3 regions of the Ruegeria sp. CF8 genome follow, and region 1 is predicted to be linked to each of the others. Evidence: riboswitches for the same ligand, from Rfam matches in the RefSeq annotation. Region 1 holds a riboswitch; each other region holds the start of a gene.
What was found. Region 1 has a riboswitch for cobalamin ahead of ACR0EV_RS04780 (DUF4198 domain-containing protein). Riboswitches for the same ligand answer to the same signal wherever they lie in the genome.
Positions count from the first base shown of each region.

Region 2: linked by a shared signal. The riboswitch ahead of ACR0EV_RS22180 (DUF1636 family protein) and the one ahead of ACR0EV_RS04780 (DUF4198 domain-containing protein) in region 1 are both predicted to bind cobalamin.
Region 3: linked by a shared signal. The riboswitch ahead of ACR0EV_RS18565 (hypothetical protein) and the one ahead of ACR0EV_RS04780 (DUF4198 domain-containing protein) in region 1 are both predicted to bind cobalamin.

Region 1 is NZ_JBQFRG010000002.1:11,555-15,335, forward strand. It holds gene ACR0EV_RS04770 (cobalt ABC transporter permease) at 1-98, opposite strand, end outside; gene cbiM (cobalt transporter CbiM) at 95-706, opposite strand; gene ACR0EV_RS04780 (DUF4198 domain-containing protein) at 712-1,497, opposite strand; cobalamin riboswitch at 1,627-1,829, opposite strand; gene ACR0EV_RS04785 (LacI family DNA-binding transcriptional regulator) at 2,047-3,204, shown strand; gene ACR0EV_RS04790 (ABC transporter substrate-binding protein) at 3,201-3,781, shown strand, end outside.
Region 2 is NZ_JBQFRG010000013.1:56,836-60,616, reverse strand. It holds gene cobW (cobalamin biosynthesis protein CobW) at 3-1,058, opposite strand; gene ACR0EV_RS22180 (DUF1636 family protein) at 1,060-1,434, opposite strand; cobalamin riboswitch at 1,529-1,745, opposite strand; gene ACR0EV_RS22175 (NAD(P)-dependent oxidoreductase) at 1,892-2,848, shown strand; gene ACR0EV_RS22170 (SLC13 family permease) at 2,929-3,781, opposite strand, start outside.
Region 3 is NZ_JBQFRG010000009.1:50,157-53,937, reverse strand. It holds gene ACR0EV_RS18575 (DNA polymerase III subunit gamma/tau) at 1-948, opposite strand, end outside; gene ACR0EV_RS18570 (protein-tyrosine phosphatase family protein) at 1,121-1,621, shown strand; gene ACR0EV_RS18565 (hypothetical protein) at 1,624-2,031, opposite strand; cobalamin riboswitch at 2,123-2,343, opposite strand; gene ACR0EV_RS18560 (alpha/beta hydrolase family protein) at 2,477-3,337, shown strand; RNA gene ffs (signal recognition particle sRNA small type) at 3,386-3,484, opposite strand; gene ACR0EV_RS18550 (bifunctional 2',3'-cyclic-nucleotide 2'-phosphodiesterase/3'-nucleotidase) at 3,524-3,781, opposite strand, start outside.

The DNA.
Region 1 (3,781 bases):
ATCGCGTCGCCTGCGGGAAAGACCCCTGCGATAACTTTATGGGCCAGCGCAGGAAGTGGGGTAAGCCATACCGCAACAACGAAAATTAGCTGTCTCATACGGGGGCGCCTCTAAGAAAGAGTTCAGGCTTGACCTTGCGGGCCAATAGAATAGCGAAACCGGTAAGTACCGCTTCGATTGCCATGACGGGAATATGTGCAAAAAAGACCAGTTTCGCGGCTGGTAGAAACGCGTCACCAGACAGAGCCAACGAAACAGCGACAAATGCCGTCGTGGCCGCAATCGAAAACGCTCCGCCGATGCCGCCCCAAATAGCGCCCTGTACAGGAGAGCCGCGTGCGATCAGACGGCCAAAGATCATCCATGTCAGCACTGCCGGAAGTGCGATGTTGACCGTGTTAATCCCAAGCACAGTCAAACCGCCAAAGCCGAAAAACACGGCTTGAAGCAGCAGGCCAACAAACAGCGCAGGAAAAGCGGCCCAGCCAAGCAAAAGCCCGGCTAGACCGTTCAGGATCAAATGCACAGAGGAAGGACCGATCGGCACATGGATCAGCGAAGCTACAAAAAAGCTGGCCGACAGCACGCCCGCGGTGGGAATGCGGTCCAGGTCCAGCGATTTCAGCCCCACAGCAATGCCGCCAGCCGCTGCGATTGCGCCGCCGATCACAACTGGGTTCGAAAGGGCTCCGTCCACGATGTGCATAGGGGCTACTCCAGATCCCAGGCGCGGATCCAGATCACAGCATCCTGGCTCAGTTCTTTGCCTTCATGTTCGGTTTTTGGGCCTGAACCCAGAGCAGCAAAACCCCAGTAACCCGCTTTCGGCACGCCAAAGGTGAAATAGCCGTTCTCATCTGAAATCGCGACCAATGCGCCGCCCGGCAGAGGGGATGTAGTAGCATCTTTTGCACCGTTTCCGGCCAAGTCTGGCTCTGCTGCCATGTATTCGATTTCGATCTCGGCACCAGCAACTGGCTCACCTTCGCTTAATACGCGGCCAGTAAAGGTGGACCCTGCAATGACGTTATAGGGCTTGTTCAACGGCAGAATTTCGGTCGCCAGACCTTGCGGTTGATCCCAGTCGGTGGGCAGTTCATTGCGGTTCAGGTAAGCCTTTGTGATCTGCTGGATATAGATATCCTCGGATTCTTCGTAATAAGGCGCAGGTACCGTCACCAGCACATAGTCGCCGGACCGTTTCACCGGGACCGACCCAAGAAACGCTTTGGCGCTGTTCTCGGGGCCTTCGAATGTGGTTTCTTCCAACGTACCCAATAGATCGATCTTTTCGCTGTTGTGGATCACATAGAACTCTTCCGGCTTTTCCAGGATCATCGCGTGCCCGGCTTCAAACGGATGCCAGAAGACCAACTTGACCGGAACGTCACCCGGACGCTCGATCATGGTATCTTCGGTGTATTCCAGCAGGAAATGAGCCTGCGCCAGCGCAGGCATTGCCACAGCAGCTGCCGCGGCCAACAAAAAGTGTTTCACAAATACGTCCTTCTCACGTCGCGCCTTCCCCGGCACGCATTGATTTTTGACATTGGGGAATGCGAAACCATTTGCCCCAACGGGCAAACAGATCCGGCGCACACCCCGTCGCCGATGATGAGCACCCCTTCCGGGGGCGCATGTTCGGCAGGTCTCCTGACTTGCGGGTCTTCACGCTAAACTGGCCTTCCCGGGTGTAACCCAGTGGCGTCATCAGTCTCGCTCGCCGCTTACAGTTGCGGGGGCAGTTGCAGATTTGGCCAAGAATGTGCCGCACTGCATTCCCTATTGCCTCCGGGTGACTCCCCGGAACCGAACATGGCGCGTTGATGACAGAAAAACTTGGATACGGTCAACTCCCGATTGCGGCATTGAGAGGGTCATCTGCGAATTCCGGAGGTGTTCTGATTGCATCTTTTCGACTTCGATCATGTCCAAGAGAGGGGTGTTGCGACCTGTTCGCTGGTTGGGGTCGATTGTCAGATGCGGGATGCAGATGTCATTTTTTTGTTGCCGAAACCGGTTTCGGAACAATTAAATTAAAGAATGATGGCGAATCCCGAACTGCAACAGCGACAAATCCGATCCCGGCGCGCCGCGTCGGGTGGGCGGGTGAAGCTTGACGAATTGGCTGATCACCTCGGCCTTTCGAAAAGCACCGTGTCGCGTGCATTGAACGGGTATTCCGACATCTCAGAAACAACGCGAAAGCGGGTCGAGGTAACGGCGCGCAAGATGGGGTATCGCCCGCTCAGCCACGCTCAAGCTATTCGAACAGGGCGCGTGCGTGCCATTGCCATGGTTATCAACAGTGAAGAACCGGATCGGCACAATCCATTCTTTCAGGACTTTCTTGCGGGCGCTTGCGAAGCCGCCAGTGCATCTGACTGGACGATGACAATTTCGACCGCGAAATCGAAACAGGACATGCTAAATGTTTTGGGTCGTCTGGTCGAAGAACGAAAGGCCGACGGATTCATCCTGCCACGTACCGAAGTCGATGACGCGCGGGTTGGGTACCTAAGCGACTTGCAGGTGCCCTTCATCCTTTATGGTCGGACAGGGTATGGTCGGACCGGTTTTCAGGATGAAACGTCGTGGTTTGATATTTCCGGCGAAACGGCCATGAGCGACGCAGTCGGACGTTTGGTCCGTTTTGGTCACAGCCGCATCGGCTTTGTTGGCAGTGATCCGAAGTTCAACTATAGTCACCTGCGTCGGGATGGCTATGTCGACGGGCTTAGGGCTGCAGGATTGCCGGTCGATCCTGATTTGATCCGCGACGGGGCCCGCACCCGCGAAGAAGGGGCCTCTGAAGCGCGCGCATTGTTGCGCTTGTCTGTCCCGCCGACCGCGATTGTATTTGCGACGGATCAGGCGGCATTGGGAAGCTACCCTGTGTGTGCAGAATTTGGCCTTGAGATCGGGCGCGATGTCTCGGTCCTTGGGTATGACGGAATCCCGGAATGCCAATATGCCAGCCCTGGGCTGACGACGTTCAGCGTCGACTCCAAACGGGCAGGTGAACGCCTTGCAACGATGCTGATTCGTCAGACCAGAGGGGAAGAACCCGCAACTTTGCGTGAACTTAGCCAGGCGGCGCTGATCGAACGCGACTCTGACGGGCCGCCACTGCTGACGTCGAGCGAGTTGGCGAAAAAAATCAAACGAACCATGGAAGATAATCGGGGAGGAAACCGACCATGAAACTTACACCAAACGCAGCCAGGCTGATGCTCGGCTCTTCGTTGGCACTGGCGCTGACGGCCATGTCGGTACAGGCGGACACGATCCGTTTCTGGACGACCGAAGAGCAGCCCGAGCGTCTGGCGAAACAGCAGGAAATGGCTGACCAGTTCAAGGCTGAGACCGGTACAACGGTCGAAGTGATCCCTGTCACGGAAACGGATCTGGGCACCCGCGCAACCGCAGCCTTTGCCGCAGGTGACTTGCCGGACGTGGTTTACCACCCGTTGCAGTACGCTCTGCCATGGGCCGAAGCAGGAATTCTGGACACCGAAGCTGCGACCGAAGTGATCGAAGAACTGGGCGCTGATACCTTCGCGCCTGGTGCTTTGGGTATGGCAGCGTTCAATGGTGAAACGGCTTCGGTTCCGGTAGATGGCTGGACGCAAATGGTTGTCTATCGCAAAGACCTGTTCGATGAAGCCGGGTTGGAAGCGCCTGACAGTTTTGCCGACATTCAGGCTGCACTTGAGGCGCTGCACAACCCGCCAGAAATGTATGGCTTTGTCTCGGCCACCAAAGTTGATGAGAACTTCAT
Region 2 (3,781 bases), on a different contig from region 1:
GGTTACTCGGCAGCCTCGGTGACGCCTGCAAGGATCTCGTGAATCTTGGCCTCTTTGATGTCGTCATGCTCGGCAATGATCACCAGACGCGAGCGGCGCTCTTCGCCCGGTTCCCATGGGCGGTCATATTGGTGACGGACGCGCGCGCCGACGGCCTGTACCAGCAAGCGCATGGGTTTGCCCTGAACTGCGGCATAGCCTTTGACACGCAGGATGTTCAGCTCTGACGCCAGACGTTCGATCTTGGCGACCAGATCGGCAGGGTCGGTTTGTTCCGGCAGCTCGACGATGATGCTTTCGAAATCGTCATGTTCGTGATCGTGGTGACCGTCGTGGTGCGACGGGCGGGCATCCATGTCGTCCTCGGCAGCCGCTTCCAGACCCAGTACAACGCGGACGTCCACAACCCCTTCGGCAACTTCGACCACGGGCAGGGGGCGCGGTGCTTCGGCGGCGATCACCTTTTTGGCCTTTGCCACACCTTCCGGGCCTGCAAGATCAGGCTTGGTCAGCAGGATGATGTCGGCGCAGGAAATCTGATCCTCGAACACTTCGGACAGGGGCGTTTCGTGATCGATCGAGTCGTCGGCCATGCGCTGGGCATCGACAGCTTCGACATTCGGCGCAAAGCGACCGGCGGCAACGGCCTCAGCATCGGCCAGAGCGATCACGCCATCGACGGTGATTTTCGAGCGAATGTCCGGCCAGTCGAATGCTTTCAACAGCGGCTTGGGCAGGGCGAGCCCAGAGGTTTCGATCAGGATATGCTCGGGGCGCGGTTCCAGCGCCATCAGCGCCTCGATGGTCGGGATGAAGTCATCCGCGACGGTGCAGCAGATGCAACCGTTCGCCAGCTCCATGATGTTTTCCGCCGGGCAATCCGGGATGGCACAGGATTTCAGGATGTCACCATCCACGCCCACATCGCCAAACTCGTTGACGACAACAGCCAGACGTTTGCCCTGCGGGTTCTGCATCAGGTGTTTGACCAGTGTGGTTTTGCCCGAGCCCAGAAAGCCGGTGATCACGGTGACGGGAAGTTTTTCGAGATTCGACATGTCAGGCTCCAATCGGGGGAATGCGCGAGGCGCAGTTTTTGCGGAAATGTTCAGGGCGCTCGCGCCATTTCACCAGGCCATCTTTGGTGGCCAGATACTTGGTCGCACCGTCGACGATTACATCGACATGGTCCACTTCGTTCAGGTTCTCGTAAACGAAGGTCCAGCGATCGGGACCACCGCGCAGCACGATAGAACAGCCTTGGTCGCAGTTCGAAAGGCATTCGACAGGTTTCAGGGTGATGCCTTCGGGCAGCTCTGCTTGTTCCAAGGCCTGGTGCAGCAATGTACCGGGGCGTTGCGCATCGTCTTCGATAGGCAGCCCGCGGCGGCAGGTCGTGCAGACCAGCAGCTCGACCGGTGTGGTCTCAGTCATGTCTCTCATCCCCCCAAATCCTCTTCGCGGGGGACGGGGTTTCAAGCGGGCCACGTGTTGCAACATGGACCCGATACCGGAACACCCCGCCCGGTTTCAACTTCGGGTGTTGGCAGGTCTCCCGGCTTGCGGATGTCAGAGGCCCGGTACGTCAGGGTCCTCTGTCGGATGTCCCGCCTTCCCGGCCTAGGCCAGTGGCATTGGGCACCCTCTCCGGTCACGGTCGCGGGGGCGGCTGCGTTTGGCGGAAGTTCCGTTGACGCATTCCCTTTTCATCGGCTCTTGCCGACACCAACGAATGGGTCATGCGGCACCGCTGGCCCGCTTGTCAAGCGCGTTGCGCGTAACATCAGGAGGCGGGTGTGAAAAGCGACCTGTGGTTGTCGTTGGGCGGCATGAATGGTCAGATAAATCCGTGATCGCATGACAGGTACAAGCCAGCAGGGAGAGGCGACATATGAAAGTAGGATTCATCGGGTTGGGAAACGTTGGCGGCAAGCTTTCGGGATCCTTGCTGCGAAACGGGATTGATCTGACGGTGCACGATCTTAACACGGATCTGGTGGCCGAGTTCGTTGCCCGTGGCGCAAAGGCGGCAGAAGGCCCGTCACAGCTGATGCGCGATTGCGACGCGGTCATCACCTGCTTGCCATCGCCTGCGGCATCAGATGCGGTCATGCAAGAGATGCTACCCGAAGTGGGCCCCGGCAAGATCTGGATGGAGATGTCGACAACCGATGAGGCCGAGGTCAAGCGTTTGGGGGCCGAGGTGATCGAACGCGGCGGCGCGGCAGTGGACTGCCCGGTTTCGGGCGGGTGCCATCGGGCAGCCACCGGCAATATCTCGATCTTCGCGGGATGTGATCGTGCGACTTTTGAGCGGATTTTGCCGTTTCTGACCACCATGGGACGGCGTGTTTTGCACACTGGTGAATTGGGTTCTGCCTCAGTCCTGAAGGTGCTGACCAACTATCTGGCCACGGCCAACCTGATCACCTGCGCCGAAGCGCTTGTCACGGCAAAGGCGGCGGGCATGGACCTAAACACTACCTATGAGGCGATAAAAATCTCGTCCGGCACATCCTTTGTGCATGAAACGGAAAGTCAGGTCATCCTGAACGGTTCGCGCGATATTTCTTTCACTATGGACTTGGTGAAAAAGGATATCGGTCTGTTTCAGGAGGTTGCCGACCGCGCAGGGGTGCCTCTGGAAATGAACCCGGTCATGATCAAGATTTTTGAAGATGGCATTGCACGGTATGGCGACCGCGAGCTGTCGCCGAATATCATCAAACGACTGGAAGAGGCGACAGGTTTGGATATCACAGCTCCCGGCTTCCCACCTGAGATGGAAGATGATGAACCGGAAGAGCCGGGGTATGAGGTTGTCCCGCAAGGCCGTCGCTCGGCGTAGAGGTTCAGCCTGAGCTTTCCAACGAAATGTCAATGGCAATCGGGGTGGGCTAATCCGGAAATCTGGTCCCGATTGCTGCGCTAGTACATAACGTTGATCATCACCAATGACACAACTAGGAACAGCGCGGTCATGATGCCGCCTGAACGGACGAAATCCATGACCTTGTACCCTGCCGGACCCATGATCAATGCGTTGACCTGATGGGTCGGGATGATGAAGCTGTTCGAAGTGGAAATGGCAACCGTCAGCGCGAAGACGGCAGGGTTGCCTCCGGCAGCCACCGCAATTGAAACTGCAAGTGGAACAAGCAATACCGTGGCTCCAACATTCGACATAACCAGCGAAAAGGCAGTCGCCAGAACGGCAACGCCGGTTTGAAGCGACCAAAGCGGCCAACCATCAAGAATGACCATGATCTGCTGCGCGATCCATGCGGCTGTGCCGGTGTTTTGCACGGCCTGTCCCAAAGGTATGAGGCAGGCGAGCAGGAAAACAGTGTTCCATCCAACGGCGCGGTAAGCCTCATCCACGCTGAGAACACGGCTCAACATCATGCCAGCTGCCCCGGTGAGAAGACACAGCGAAAGGCGTACGTCGGTAAACAGGATCAGGCATATTGAAATAGCGAAAAAGGCAAGCGCCCACCCGACTTTCTGAGGTCTCAGTTCCTCTTGCGGAAAGTCGCTTGTCACCACTACGAAATCCGGATCACGCGTGATCCGCATCAGATTGTCCCATCGTGTGTGCGCGACAAGCATGTCACCGGCATGGAACTTTTCCAGCCCGATCTGAGTGGATTGATGATCTTCGGTCTCTACGTGGCTGAGCGTTTCTTCCCCTCTGTGAATGGCCAGAAGCGACATGCCGTATGTTTTGCGGAACAAAAGCTCGCGCGGGCATTTGCCGATCAATTTGCTGTCGGGGGTAACG
Region 3 (3,781 bases), on a different contig from region 1:
TGGGTCTTCGGCAGCGTCGGGCGTAATTTTGACGACGGATACCCAATGGGTAATTTCAGCCAGATCGCGCAAGACGGCCAAAGGGTCTGCGCCTTCTGCGTATTGACTGCTCAGCTCCATCAGCGCACCCGCGGCATCGCCACGCAGGATCATGTCCATCAGGTCCAGAACGCGGCCACGGTCCGCAAGGCCCAGCATCGCGCGGACCTGATCGGCAGTCGTTTCGCCCGCCCCGTGCGAAATCGCCTGATCCAGCAGCGAAGTTGCATCCCGTGCCGATCCTTCTGCGGCACGTGTGATCAGCGCCAGCGCGTCTTCGGCGATTTGGGCACTTTCGGCGGTTGCGATCTTTTTTAGAAGCCCGATCATATCCTCGGGCTCGATCCGGCGCAGGTCGAAGCGCTGACAGCGGGACAGAACCGTGACCGGCACTTTACGAATCTCGGTGGTAGCGAAGATGAACTTCACATGTTCAGGCGGTTCCTCGAGCGTCTTGAGCAGCGCGTTGAAGGCGCTGGTCGAGAGCATGTGGACCTCGTCGATGATGTAGATCTTGTAACGCGCGCTGGCGGCGCGATAGCGGACACTGTCGATTATTTCGCGAATGTCATTCACGCCGGTTCGGCTGGCGGCGTCCATCTCCATCACGTCGACGTGGCGGCCTTCCATGATCGCCACGCAATGTTCGCATTGCCCGCAAGGCTCGGTCGTCGGGCCGCCATTGCCGTCGGGGCCGATGCAGTTCATACCCTTGGCGATGATCCGCGCGGTGGTTGTTTTGCCGGTGCCGCGAATGCCGGTCATGATGAAAGCCTGCGCAATCCGGTCCGCTTCGAACGCGTTTTTCAGGGTGCGCACCATGGCATCCTGACCCACCAGATCGGCAAAGGTTTCCGGGCGATATTTGCGGGCGAGAACCTGATAGGCGGGGCTGGGCGTGTCGGTCATGTTTTCTCGGTCGGATTCGGTACTTCGGCTCAGCGTAGTGGCCGTCGCCTTCCGCGTCCACCGCGAGGCGCGATGATTTTTGATTTAGATTCCGACCGGATTCGCACTAAGCTTTTCCAACAAAATTTAAGACTCATATTTGTAAAGAGTTCCTGGTGGAGGACACACGTTCATGTCGCAGCTGGTTATCTATGCCCTGCAAGTCGCAGGAGGAACGCTGGCCCTGACGTCGATACCCGGACGTGGCGGGGATTATGAGACGGATCTGGACACGATTGCCGCGTGGAAGCCGGGGCTGGTTATTTCAATGACGACGGATGTCGAGATGCTTCAGCACGGGGCGCAGGATTTTGGCAGCGATATCCAAAGCCGGGCCAGCCGGTGGGTTCATCTGCCGATCGAGGACTTTGGCGCACCCACTGCGGCGGTTGAAGAGGCGTGGCCAGATGTCAGCGCCGCCGCCCGGCACGCTCTGGCTGGCGGAGGTCGGGTATTGGTGCATTGTCGGGGCGGCTGCGGCAGGTCGGGGATGGTTGTCCTGCGTCTGATGGTCGAGTGCGGCGAACGGGCGGACAAGGCGCTGGAGCGTTTGCGGTCGCTGCGCCCCTGTGCCGTGGAAACAGACGCGCAGCTGGCTTGGGCGGCCCGGGTTTCCCCGGCGCAGGTGGTGTGACCTCAGGCCGAAAGCTGTTCGGGTGCGTGTACGGTTTTCCGGGGCCGTAGCGTTGCAACCTCGATCATCGCGCAGGGTGGGTTTGCAATGATGCCGGATGGCAGGGTGCGGAACGTGTTTCCAAAAATCAGATCGGCATAGAGGTTCAGGTCGTCAATCGCTGCGTCGGGTTGCGTGTCACAAAACACGCGAACACCGTCTGATTGCGCCTGGAAAATTGCCTGGCACCCTTCGGCGCAATGTGAAAGCTCACTACTGCCGTCAAACTCGAAGTCGTCGCCAGTGGCAGCCGAAGCCTGTGTCATGGCCTCCGAGATCGAGCGCGCCAACCGCGCCAGGGCGGGGCAGGTTTTACCTGTCCGCTGACATACCGTTGCGCTGTATTCATGCGTCTTTGTCTTCCAGATCATCCTGCGCCCTCCGCGCGTGGTGGACAGAAGGATCGGGTCAGGTGGGACGGCAAAGTGCAGTCAGGACCTGCCCGGACACCCCGCCCGAGTTTCGGTTTCAGTTCCGATGGCAGGTCTCCTGACTTGCGGGTCATTGCTTTGCCGACCTTCCCAGCCCTTGGGGCCAGTGGCGTTTCGGCATTGCTCACCGCTTACAGTTGCGGGGGCAGTCGCGGAATTGGTTAGCGTCCGGATGACCAGACGGAACCGCACCGTGTTCCCTTTTCATCCCGACCCCTTGTGGGGGGCAGGAACCATCACACAATCGCTAGCGTCTGACCCAGTTCCGAGTCAAGCGGATCTTTGGCCCCGACGTTTGGTCATGCTGGATGGGTGAAAACTTCCCGCGTAGAGTTTCCGTCATTGAAGGTAAGCCAGCCGTTTTATCAGCGCAGGGTCAGGGATCATGTTGGATACAGAGCAGACGGTTTTGACCGAAGAGTTCCTCTTTCCGTCCGGGTCATCAACCCTTTCAGCACGCCTGTACCGACCTTTGTCTGAACCCAGCACAGTGGTTGTGCTGAACAGTGCCACAGGCGTGCCACGCGACTATTATCGCCACTTCGCGCGTTGGCTGGCCGCCGAGCGCGGTATGGCATGCCTAACCTATGATTACCGGGATTTCGGGCACTCTTTGAATGGCCGCATGAAGGATGCGGGTGCGACAATGGCGGATTGGGCGTTGATCGACATGCCAGCGGCGCGGGCGGAAATGCGCAGGCGTTTTCCCGATGCGCAACAATGGACGATCGGTCATTCTGTAGGTGCCATGCTGGGACCCGTACAGCCCGATATCGACAAAATCGACCGGATGATTTGTGTGTGTTCTGGGCTTGTGACCCTGAACGATCACCCTTGGCCTTACCGTGGGTTGGCCGGGGTCTTCTGGTATGGGCATGCGCCATTGTTGGTCAAAGCGCTTGGTTATTTGCCCGGAAAGGCAATCGGCTTTGGGGCGGATTTGCCGGCCTCGGTCTACTGGCAATGGCGCAAATGGTGCACCGCACCTTCGAGCTACTTGCCCGAGATCGGGGCTGGGCTACCTGCTGCGCGGTGGACAGAAGCTGAAAAACCGGTGGATCTTTTTACCTTTGAAGATGATCAGATGGTACCGCCCAAGGCGGTATGGCGGCTTGCTGATCTCTATGGACCCAAAGCGAAACGACACCTGCTGAAACCGGCTGATTTCGGGTTGTCTGAGGTTGGGCATATTGGCGCTTTTTCCCGATGCAACGCGGCCCTCTGGTCACGCTTTATCGACGCCTGAACGAGCTTGGGGTGACACTGAATATCACCCGTTACGTACAAAGTGGGAAAGTGAGAGGTTGGACATCGACCCAAGCGGGGCTCGTTGTGGCTGCTTCCTTCCGGACCTGACCAGGTTGGCGAGGCGCTCGCCCGCGCCAACCTCTCGACTCTGGATATAGGGAAGGCGAGGGCAAAAGACAACCCGTCAGAACGTGAGGCGGATACGCTCGAATCCGGCGTCATCGGGACTTAGCAATTGGGCGTTGAACATGCGCAGCTCATCCATGTGTTCAAGGGCACCGGGACCTGTTCGCAGCAAGGCATTTACACCCGTTTGAGCTGTCAGAGTAAACGGATAGGGGAGCCGCGCTATGGGATCGGGGGGAAGGCGATGCGACAGGTAATCCCGCAACAGGTCCTTGATATCGAGCGGCGGTAGGTTGATGCGTTGGGCGGCAGAGGC